DNA from 2 places in the Nonomuraea sp. NPDC004580 genome. Region 2 is predicted to be linked to the other one. Evidence: riboswitches for the same ligand, from Rfam matches in the RefSeq annotation. Region 2 holds a riboswitch; the other holds the start of a gene.
What was found. A riboswitch is a leader RNA that binds a small molecule or an ion and turns the genes downstream of it on or off. The one in region 2 is predicted to bind cyclic di-AMP.
Positions count from the first base shown of each region.

Region 1 (4,904 bases), on a different contig from region 2:
TGGTTTCCGAGGGGTCGTCGCTGGTCAGGCGAAGTTCCGCGTAGTCGGCCGTGCGGTGCAGGGTGACGGTCGCCGGGCGGCGGGTGGTGCCGAGGAGGATGGCCAGGAGGCGGGTCAGGTAGGTGGAGGAGGCGTGCGTGAGGACTGTGGGGTCCAGGCGGAGCCTCACGTCGCCGACACCGGCCGAGGCCGACTCCACCAGGGCGGTCAGGTTCACGTCGGTCAGTTCGCGGTCGTCGAGGCCGGCTTCGAGCCTGGAGAGCAGGAGCAGGTCGGTGGTGACGTGTTCCAGCCGGTCGAGGTCGTCGCTGACGTGGTCGAGCAGGTCGGTCACGTCGACGTCGTCCGGGTGCCGCCGGGCCGCCTCCACCTTGACGCGCAGCGCGGCCAGCGGCGTACGGACCTCGTGGGAGGCGTCGGCGGTGAAGCGCCGCGCCGCCCGCGCCCGTTCGTGCAGCTCGTCGGCGCGCGGGATGAGCACGGGCATGCCCATCAGCTCGTCCCGCTCGCGCCCGCAGGCGTCGAGGCAGGGCTGGTTGGCCGCCACGATCGTCATGTCCCCTGCCATGACCAGGCACGGGTTCGGGACGGCCGCGAGCAGCGCGGCATGGTCGTGTCTCATCAGGTTCCTCCCCAGGCGCTCAGCGAGCCTGTCACCAGCTAGGACAGCGCAGCCTCGCGGTCTGTGACCGCGAGGCCGGGAGTTTGCCGAGCCGAGGGCTTAGCGGGAGGTGGCAAGGGGAGGGTGCGGTGGACTGCGGCGAGGGGGAGGCGTGTCATGAAGGTCGTGGTGGTCGGCGGGACCGGCCTGATCGGATCGAAGCTGGTGAGCAGGCTGTCGCGCGACGGCCACGAGGCGGTGGCGGCATCGCCGCACACCGGGGTGAACACGCTCACCGGCGAGGGTCTCGCCGAAGCGCTGGAGGGGGCGCGGGTGGTGGTCGACGTGTCGAACGCGCCGTCGTTCGAACCGGCCGCCGTCCTGGAGTTCTTCGAGACCTCCACCGGCAACCTGCTGGCCGCCGAGTCGGAGGCGGGGGTCGGGCACCATGTCGCGTTGTCCATCGTCGGCACCGAACGCATGCCGGACAACGGATATTTCCGGGCGAAGGTCACACAGGAGCAGCTGATCGAGAAGTCGGGGATCCCGTACTCGCTGGTGCACGCGACCCAGTTCTTCGAGTTCGTGAAGGGCATCGCGGACGAGGCCGCCGACGGGGGAGTGGTGCGCATCGCGCCTGTGCTGTTCCAGCCGATCGCCGGGGACGACGTGGCCGCGGTGCTGTGCGAGGTCGCGGAGGGTACGCCGCTCAACGGCCGGCTGGAGGTGGCCGGGCCGGAGCGGGTCAGGATGGACGAGTTCGTCCGGCAGGCGCTGGCGGGGCTCGGTGACCCCCGTGAGGTGGTCACCGACCCGCACGCGCGTTACTTCGGGAGCGAGCTGGGCGAGCACTCGCTCGTGCCGCTGGGGGAGGCGCGGCTCGGCGGGGCTCGCTACGGCGACTGGGCCGCCGCCGGGTAGAACGCCCGAGACGTCAGACGGACTGGCGGCCCAGGGCGCGGAGCTGGTCGGGCGTCAGAGCCGAGACGTTCTGGTCGATGGGGACGTCCGTGTACTGGTGGATCGTCCACGACTTCCAGTCGGCCGGCGGCGTGATCGCGCCCTTGGCACGGCTGTAGTGGGCGACCCAGAGCGGGTACTGCGCCAGGCCGTGGCCGTAGGTGTCGGCGAAGTTCCAGCCGCTGTAGAAGAGCGGCTTGGTGCCGGTCTGGTTCTCCACGTACGACAGCCACGCCTTGGCCCAGGCGTTCACCTCGGCGACGGACTTGCCGTCGGTCGTCTCCAGGTCGAGGACCAGCAGGTCACCGGCCTTGGCGGGCTGGGCGTTCACCGCGGCCAGGAAGTGGTTGGCGTCGGCGATGGGATCGTCGGCGGGGTGGCCGTAGTGGTAGGCGCCGCGCACGATGCCCTTCTCGCCGAGCTCCCGCCAGTGCCTGGCGAAGGAGGAGTCGACGAAGTCGGTCCCCTCGGTGGCCTTGATGATGCCGAACTGCGCAGAGCTGGCGCTCCAGTCGTACAGCGGCTCGTAGTGGGAGATGTCCAGGCCGTAGGTCAGGGCGGAGCTGTGCTGGGCCGCCTCGTGCGGGGCGACCTGGTCGGTGGTGGAGGCGTGTGCGGTGCCGGTGACGGCGGTGCCGGTGACGGCGGTGACGGCGGCGAGTACGGCTCCGCCGAGCGCCAGTCCGAGGCGCTTGCGGTTCTCGGCAAGCTTGGCCATGCGGATGTTGACTCCTTGCTTCCATGCCGCCTACCGGGTTAGCTGACGGGTTCGGGACTGGAAGTGCCCTACGGACACGGGCATGAGCGGGCGTCCGATTCACCCCGGAAAGTGGGTCCCCGGTTCCGCGGGACGCGGATTCGGCGGCCGTACGCCGGAGACGGCGTACGGTCCGGTCAAAGATGCGAGGTCACGCGCTGCGGTGGTCCCTCGACCCGCAAAAGTACATAATTCGCAAAAGTATCTGCAAGTACTCCAAAGGGACTTTCCAGCCTCTGACCTGGTAAGAGGCCCGAAAACCCCGTGTACGTCGCGGATTCGGAAATAGGTAAAGTTTTCCGGCATTCACTCCAGACGAAGCGTTCGAGCCGTCCTCGTGAGGGTCTCCGGCGGCGGTGCGGCGCCGTACGACGGCACGAGCTCGCGCAACGCCGGCCGCCAGCCGTCCACCCGGCCGGGGAAGGCGCGTCCGAGCACGTCCAGCATGATCGCCACGGACGCCGACGCCCCGGGTGAGGCACCGAGCAGGGCGGCGAGCCCCCCGTGGGCCGACGTCACCACCTCGGTGCCGAACCCGGCGATCGACCCGCGCCCGTTCACCGGCTTGACCACCTGCACCCGCTGGCCCGCGGTGATCGGCTCCCAGTCCTCCGCCCGCGCCTCGGGGACGAACCGGCGCAGCGCCCGCAGCCGGTCGCCGCGCGTCTGCGCGAGCTGCCCGACCAGGTAGCGCAGCAGGGCGGGCTCGGCGCGGGCGGCGCCGAGCAGCGTCATGACGTTGCCGGGGGTGACGGATCCCGGCAGGTCGGTGAGCCTGCCGCGCTTGAGGAAGCGTGGCGAGAACGCGGCGAAGGGGCCGAACATCAGGTATGTGCGCCCGTCCACGACCCGGGTGTCGAGATGCGGCACCGACAGGGCGGGCGCGCCCGGCTCGGCATGACTGTAGACCTTGGCGTGGTGCCCGGCCACCAGCTCGGCCCGGTCCGTACGCAGGAACCGCCCGCTGATCGGGAACCCCCCGTACGCCCGCGTCTCCGCCACCCCGGCGCTCTGCAGCAGCGGCAGCGTGCCGCCGCCCGCCCCCAGGAACACGAACGACCCGCGCACCCCGTAGTCGCGGGAACCCGCCAGGTCGCGCACCCGCAGCCGCCACGACCTGCGGTCATGGGAGAGCCCGCGCACCTCGTGCCCGGTCCGCACCTCGACGCCGTCGCGTTCGAGCGCGGCGAACAGCCGCCGGGTCAGCACGCCGTAGTCGACGTCGGTGCCGCCACGGGAACGGCACAGCGCCACCTGCTCACCGGCGGGCCGGCCGGCGAACATCAGCGGCAGCAGCTCCGCCATCACCGCCCGGTCGCGGATGAACTCAAGCCCCTCGAACAGCGGATGATCGCGCAGCGCCGCGTGCCGCAGCCGCAGGTGCTCGACCCCGGCCGCGCCCCGGGCGAAGGAGAGATGCGGCACCGGCCGGATGAACCCGGCGGGATCGCCCAGCGTGCCCTCCTCGACCAGGCCGGCCCACAGCTGCCGGGAGAGCTGGAACTGCTCGTTGATGGCGATGGCCCCGCCGACGTCGATCGAGCCGTCGCCGGTGAGCGGCGTGTAGTTGAACTCGCACAGTCCCGCGTGCCCGGTGCCGGCGTTGTTCCAGGCCGACGAGCTCTCCAGGCCGAGGCCGTCGAGCCGCTCCAGGACGAGCACCGACCAGTCCGGCTGTACGCGGCGCAGCAGCACGCCCAAGGTGGCGCTCATGATGCCACCGCCGACCAGGACCACGTCGTAGCCCACCCCGGCTCACCTCCAACTCGTATGACATGTTCGCTACTTGTATAACAGCGTCCGCGCGATGTGCGAGATCCGGAGTAGCGTGGATCTTCGAGCGCCCGTACGGCACAGGAGGTGATCACGATGCACCCGGTCTAGGGACGGCCCCACCCGGGGGCGTCACGGAGCCGAAAGGTGACCGTATGAGCAAGACCGACAAGACCCGTCCCTGGTGGGTGAAGATGGCCGAGGCGCCGATGGTGCACTGCCGGCCCGTTCACGACCACCGCGACGGCGTCTGCACCCTTCCCGGCCGCGTCGACCGCGAGAGCGCGTCGCTCAACCGGCGCATGAGCGGCTGCTACTGGCAGGCCACCGCCACGTTCCTGTTCGGTGAGGGCACCCTCAGCGGAGGCCGGGAGTGGACCGGCTACTGCCGTGCGGCGCGCCGCCGCGAGCGGCGTGCGGCCCGCCGCGAGCTGCGCGACTACCGCGCTGACGACTGAGTCGGCGACTGAGACGGCGACTGGGACGGCGACCGACAGCGCCCCGGGAGGCATCCGCCTCCCGGCGCATCAATGGGACACTCCACGAACTACCGATCAGTCCGTCGTGGAGGTGGGCGTATGTACGCGAAGTCCCTGGGAGTCAACGGCGCCGAGCTGCGGCCTCTGGAGCCCTGGCGGGCGGAGGAGTTCCTGGCTCACATCGACAGGGGGCGGGAGTTCATCGGGCGGTTCGTGGGGCTGGCCGACGTGGTGACCGACCTGCCGTCGAGCCGCGCGTTCCTGCAGCGCTACGCCGACGCGACCGCCGCCGACACCGGGCGGCTCCACGGCATCTGGCTGGACGGCGCGCTGT
Region 1 is NZ_JBEXLH010000091.1:19,879-24,782, reverse strand. Features, by position in the region: gene ABZW11_RS43635 (PAS domain-containing sensor histidine kinase) at 1-622, opposite strand, end outside; gene ABZW11_RS43630 (SDR family oxidoreductase) at 779-1,522, shown strand; gene ABZW11_RS43625 (GH25 family lysozyme) at 1,536-2,279, opposite strand; cyclic di-AMP (ydaO/yuaA leader) riboswitch at 2,292-2,435, opposite strand; gene mqo (malate dehydrogenase (quinone)) at 2,625-4,067, opposite strand; gene ABZW11_RS43615 (hypothetical protein) at 4,247-4,549, shown strand; gene ABZW11_RS43610 (GNAT family protein) at 4,670-4,904, shown strand, end outside.
Region 1: another riboswitch for cyclic di-AMP. It lies ahead of ABZW11_RS43625 (GH25 family lysozyme); the one in region 2 lies ahead of ABZW11_RS04600 (C40 family peptidase).

Region 2 (4,904 bases):
CGCCCTGAAGGGCTATCTGACCTTGACGACCACGGTCTTGCCGAACTTGTCGCCGAACGTCTGGTGCAGCGGCTTGTCCCAGAGCTGCGACGCGCCGTTGAGCGCGTAGATGAGCCCCGCGATCATCGGGCCCAGGATCGGCACCCAGTAGAAGATGTAGCCGCCCACCGTCAGCAGGGCTCGCTTGAGTGCGACGTCGGTCGGCACGCCGTCGGGCTGCAGCTGCCCGCCGACCTGGACGACCTTGATGCCCAGCGCCATCTTGCCGACGGTCTGGCCCTTCATCTTCGTCAGCAGGAAGTCGTAGAGCAGATAGACGATGGTGACGACGATCGAGACGACCACGTAGTACAGGATCCCGAAGGTGAGCCCGCTCGTGAGGCCCGTGATCGAGCTGTAGGAGGGGTACAGCGGCGCCAGCAGGAGCTGCACCACGTACAGCACGATGCCGAAGATGACGCCGTCGAGGAGCCTGGCGAGCAGGCGCTGCCACCACTCGGCGAGCGGCGCGGGCGCACCGGGCGGCTGGACGCCGACCGGCTTGCCGTAGGGCTGCCCGTAGCCGGGCTGCTGGCCGTAACCGCCCTGGCCGTACGGCTGGGGCTGCCCGTAGCCGGGCTGCTGGCCGTACTGCTGCTGGGGGTCGTAGCCCTGCTGCTGCCCGTAGCCCTGCTGGGCGTCGTAGCCCTGCTGGCCGTAGGCCTGCTGCCCGTAACCGGGCTGCGACTGCTGCTGCTGGCCGTAACCCTGCTGCTGCCCGTAACCCTGCTGGGCGTCGTAGCCCTGCTGGCCGTAGCCCGGCTGCGACTGCTGCTGCTGACCGTAGCCCTGCTGGCCGGACGGGGGCTGCTGGCCGTAGCCGGGCTGCTGGCCGTAGCCGGGCTGGGACGGCGGCTGCTGGCCGTACCCCTGCTGCTGACCATAGCCCTGCTGGGGGTCATAACCCTGCTGCCCGTAGCCGGGCTGCGACGGGGGCTGCTGTCCGTACTGGGGCTGCTGGCCATAGCCCGGCTGGGACTGCTGCTGCTGACCGTAGCCCTGCTGCTGGGGGTCGTAACCCTGCTGGGGGTGGCCCTGCTGCCCGTAACCGGGCTGCGACTGCTGCTGCTGGCCGTAGCCCTGCTGGCCGTACTGGGGTTGCTGGCCGTATGAGGGCGGCTGCTGACCGTACTGGGGTTGCTGCTGGCCATAGCCGTACTGTTGTTGCTGTTGCTGTCCGTACTGGGGCTGCTGCCCGTAGGCGTCGTCCGCCCGGTAGCCGACCACAGTGACGTCCGGGTCGGGCTCGCCGGGGTGGCGGCCCGTGTTCTGCTGCCCGTAAGGGGTGCCGGGTGCAGAATTCTCGCCGGATTCGTCCTGTGGATACGGCGGCTGTCCGGTGCTCACCGTGTCACCTCGCTTCGAGTGCGCATGTGGCACGTGTCAGGACACATGCCTGTGCTGCCCAACGTATCGACATAGGTATCAACAATCACCTTTCCATCTGGTCAAGGTCCGCGTCACCCGATGTCAGATGCAGCAGCATGCGGGTGTTGCCCAGGGTGTTCGGTTTGACGTGTTCCAGGTCGAGGAACTCCGCGACACCCTCGTCGTACGAGGCCAGCAGTTCGGCGTACACCTCGGGTGAGACCGGCGTGCCCTGAATCTGGCGAAAGCCCAGTCTTGCGAAGAAGTCGACCTCAAAAGTCAGACAGAATACACGCCGCAGACCTAGATCATTCGCCTGCTGAATCAGCGCCGAGACGATCCGATGGCCGACGCCCATGCCACGGCACTGCGGGTCCACGGCCACGGTACGGACCTCGGCGAGGTCCTCCCAGAGCACGTGGAGCGCACCGCAACCGACGACCTGCCCGCCCCGTTCGGCCACCCAGAACTCCTGTACGTCCTCGTACAGGGTGACGGTGGCCTTCTTCAGGAGCCGCGAGCCCGAGCCCGCCCCCGCGTAGGTGTCCACAAGCCTCCTGATGTCCCGCACATCGGGCGTGCGGGCGCGCCGGACCACCACCGCGGTCTCGGCTGTTGTCAGTTCGGCCACCTGCTCCATGGCCATCCAGGGTACAGATGTCATTACGGCTCGGCCCTAACTCCCACGTCTCGGCCCATGCTGTTACAACTCGTGCTCATCTGAGCACGCGCTCTGAGCAGGCCCGCGAGTCACCAGATCGGGCGGCAAATCCGTCATAAGTTGCGTTTCGTACGGCGGGGCACGAGATCACCTTGTGACTCTTCGGTTGTGAAACCTCTACAGAGTCGGCAGTTCTGGTTGAGCACGAACCCGGAGTGCATTAGTGTCCAGCGACGATGTTCCCCGCGTGTCGCGCGCGGGCGACACGCCTAATCCTCCACGAGGAGGAGCCGGGGAACCGCCGGTGACGCCCCCCAGCGCCACCATCGGGGTGAATCCGCAACGTCCGGTAGGGCTGCTCCGGCCCGAACCCGTCAGCTAACCCGGCAGGCGTCGACGAGAGGAGCTGGTTGGTGAAGCGCACGCGCAGGCGTGAGAGGACGACCGCGGGCAAGCACGCCCGCCCTCTGCAACGTGCCTCCCGGCGGTCGCGTCTGCTCGGTGTAATAAGTGTCACACTGGCCACCTTTTTGGTCGCCGCCCCCGTAGGCTCCGCGTCCGCCGACCCCAAGCCCTCGCTCCAAGACCTGGCCAAGCAGGTCGAGAAGATGCACACCGAGATCGAGACGCTGGCCGAGGAGTACAACAGCCAGCGGGAGAAGCTCAAGAGCGCCAAGAGGGCCGCTGACGCCGCGAAGAAGACCCTGGCCACCAGCGAGGCCGACCTCGCCGCCAAGCGCGCCAAGGCCGCCGCACTGGCCGAGAACGCCTACATCACCGGCGGCCTCAGCCGCGCCCTCGCCTTCGCCACCTCCGACGACCCCGACGAGTTCCTCGACCGCGCCGCCACCACGTACGTGCTGCAGCAACAGCAGGGCGAGGCGGTCAACCAGGTCACCAAGGCCAGGGAGGCCGCCGAGCGGGCCAAGGCGGGCGCCGCCACCCGCATCAAGGAGGTCGAGAAGCTCATCTCCGACCTCGACAGCAAGCGCGACAAGATCACCAAGCTGGTCACCAAGGTCGAGAGCAACCTCTTCAGGCGGGCACTCGGCGAGGCGGGCCGGCCGGGCACCCGGGCCCAGCGCGTCAACCTGCCCATCGTGGGCAGCGGCAAGGCCGCCCAGGCCGCCAGGTGGGCGCTCACGCAGCAGCTCAAGCCGTACGTGTGGGGCGCGGAAGGCCCCAACTCCTACGACTGCAGCGGCCTCGTCATGGCCGCATATCAGCAGGTCGGCATCTCGCTGCCGCACTACACCGGCAGCCAGTGGACGGCGGGCCGCCACATCGACCGCTCCGAGCTGCGCCCGGGCGACCTGGTGTTCTTCTACAGCGACCTGCACCACGTGGGCATCTACCTCGGCGGCGGCATGATGGTGCACGCCCCGCGGACCGGCGACGTCGTCCGCATCGCCTCGATCGAGCGGCGGCCCTTCGCCGGCGCGGTGCGCATCGCCGACTGAGCCGCCCCAACTGAGCCGCCCCTACTGAGCCGCCCGCGAGGTCCGCAGAAGGCCCTGCAGAGGCCCGCAGGGCCCGCCCCACGCGAGCCCGTCGCCGATCATCAGATCAGCTGGCGGCGGGCCGCCCAGGCCACGGCCTCGATCGCCGTGGCGACGCCGATGCGGTCGCAGATGCCCCGCAGTCTCCGGCGTACGGTACGGCCGCTGATGTCCAGCCGTCTGCCTACTCGATCGACCGTGACCCCTTTCGCCAGCTCCGACAGCAATGCGAGGTCCGCATGGCTGAGTTCAACGCCTTCAGTGAGCACTTCCATCGGGAGCCCTCCCCCCCAACAGCAGAACGTGGGCCTCTCGACCGGACCCAGGTTGCTCCTCGCAGACCGTAAACGCATCCTGGAAAGGTCGTCAAGCATGACAACCGTGTGGCTTGACCAGCGCTATTGACATGATCCGAAATATGTGACGCCCTGGCGATAAAGCGCTACAGAACGCCGCCAAATAGCAGGCCTGCGCAACGCGAAAATCGGCCCCGAACGCCTTTCGATCTTTCTCTTCCCACCCATGAGAAGCCGCCCGACAGACGCACGGGCAGCACGACGGAACGGCCGGTCGGTGAGGTGTTCCCGGGCGGCGCGGCCTCGTCACGGGCCGGCTCGTGACGGCCGCCCCTGGCCACGCGGCGGAGTCGTCCGCGCCTGCGCGCCCGACCTGCCTGCGGGACTGCGAACTTGACCAGGTGCTTACAGACGATCAGATGTCGGAAAGCGGCCGACCAGAATGTAGTTCGGCGCAGGAGTCAAGAAGTGCCCTGACCGCGCACGTGAAAAGGCGGCGCCGCCCTCAGGGCAGCGCCGCCGTGACCGTTCCCGATGAGTGGGCTCAATGACTGGGCTCAATGACTGGGCCCAATAACAATGACAGGGCTCAGTGGCTGGGCTTGACCAGCGGGAACAGGATGGTCTCGCGGATGTTCTTGCCGGTGAACGCCATGATCATCCGGTCGATGCCGGCGCCCATGCCCCCGGTCGGCGGCATGGCGTATTCGAGCGCCTGCAGGAAGTCCTCGTCGAGCTGCATGGCCTCGGGGTCACCGCCGGCGGCCAGCAGCGACTGCTCGACCAGCCGGCGCCGCTGCTCGATCGGGTCGATCAGCTCGGAGTAGGCGGTGCCGAGCTCGGTGCCGAACCCGATGAGGTCCCACTTCTCGGTCAGCAGCGGGTCGTCGCGGTGCTGGCGGGTCAGCGGCGAGGTCTCCAGCGGATAGTCCATGACGAACGTCGGCTGCACCAGCGTGTGCTCGACCAGCGCCTCGAACAGCTCCTGCACGAGCTTGCCCGAGCCCCACTTCGGGTCCCAGTGGACCTCGCGGCGGTCGG
Region 2 is NZ_JBEXLH010000002.1:308,387-313,290, forward strand. Features, by position in the region: gene ABZW11_RS04590 (RDD family protein) at 13-1,386, opposite strand; gene ABZW11_RS04595 (amino-acid N-acetyltransferase) at 1,472-2,047, opposite strand; cyclic di-AMP (ydaO/yuaA leader) riboswitch at 2,325-2,476, shown strand; gene ABZW11_RS04600 (C40 family peptidase) at 2,599-3,528, shown strand; gene ABZW11_RS04605 (LuxR C-terminal-related transcriptional regulator) at 3,630-3,842, opposite strand; gene lysX (bifunctional lysylphosphatidylglycerol synthetase/lysine--tRNA ligase LysX) at 4,453-4,904, opposite strand, start outside.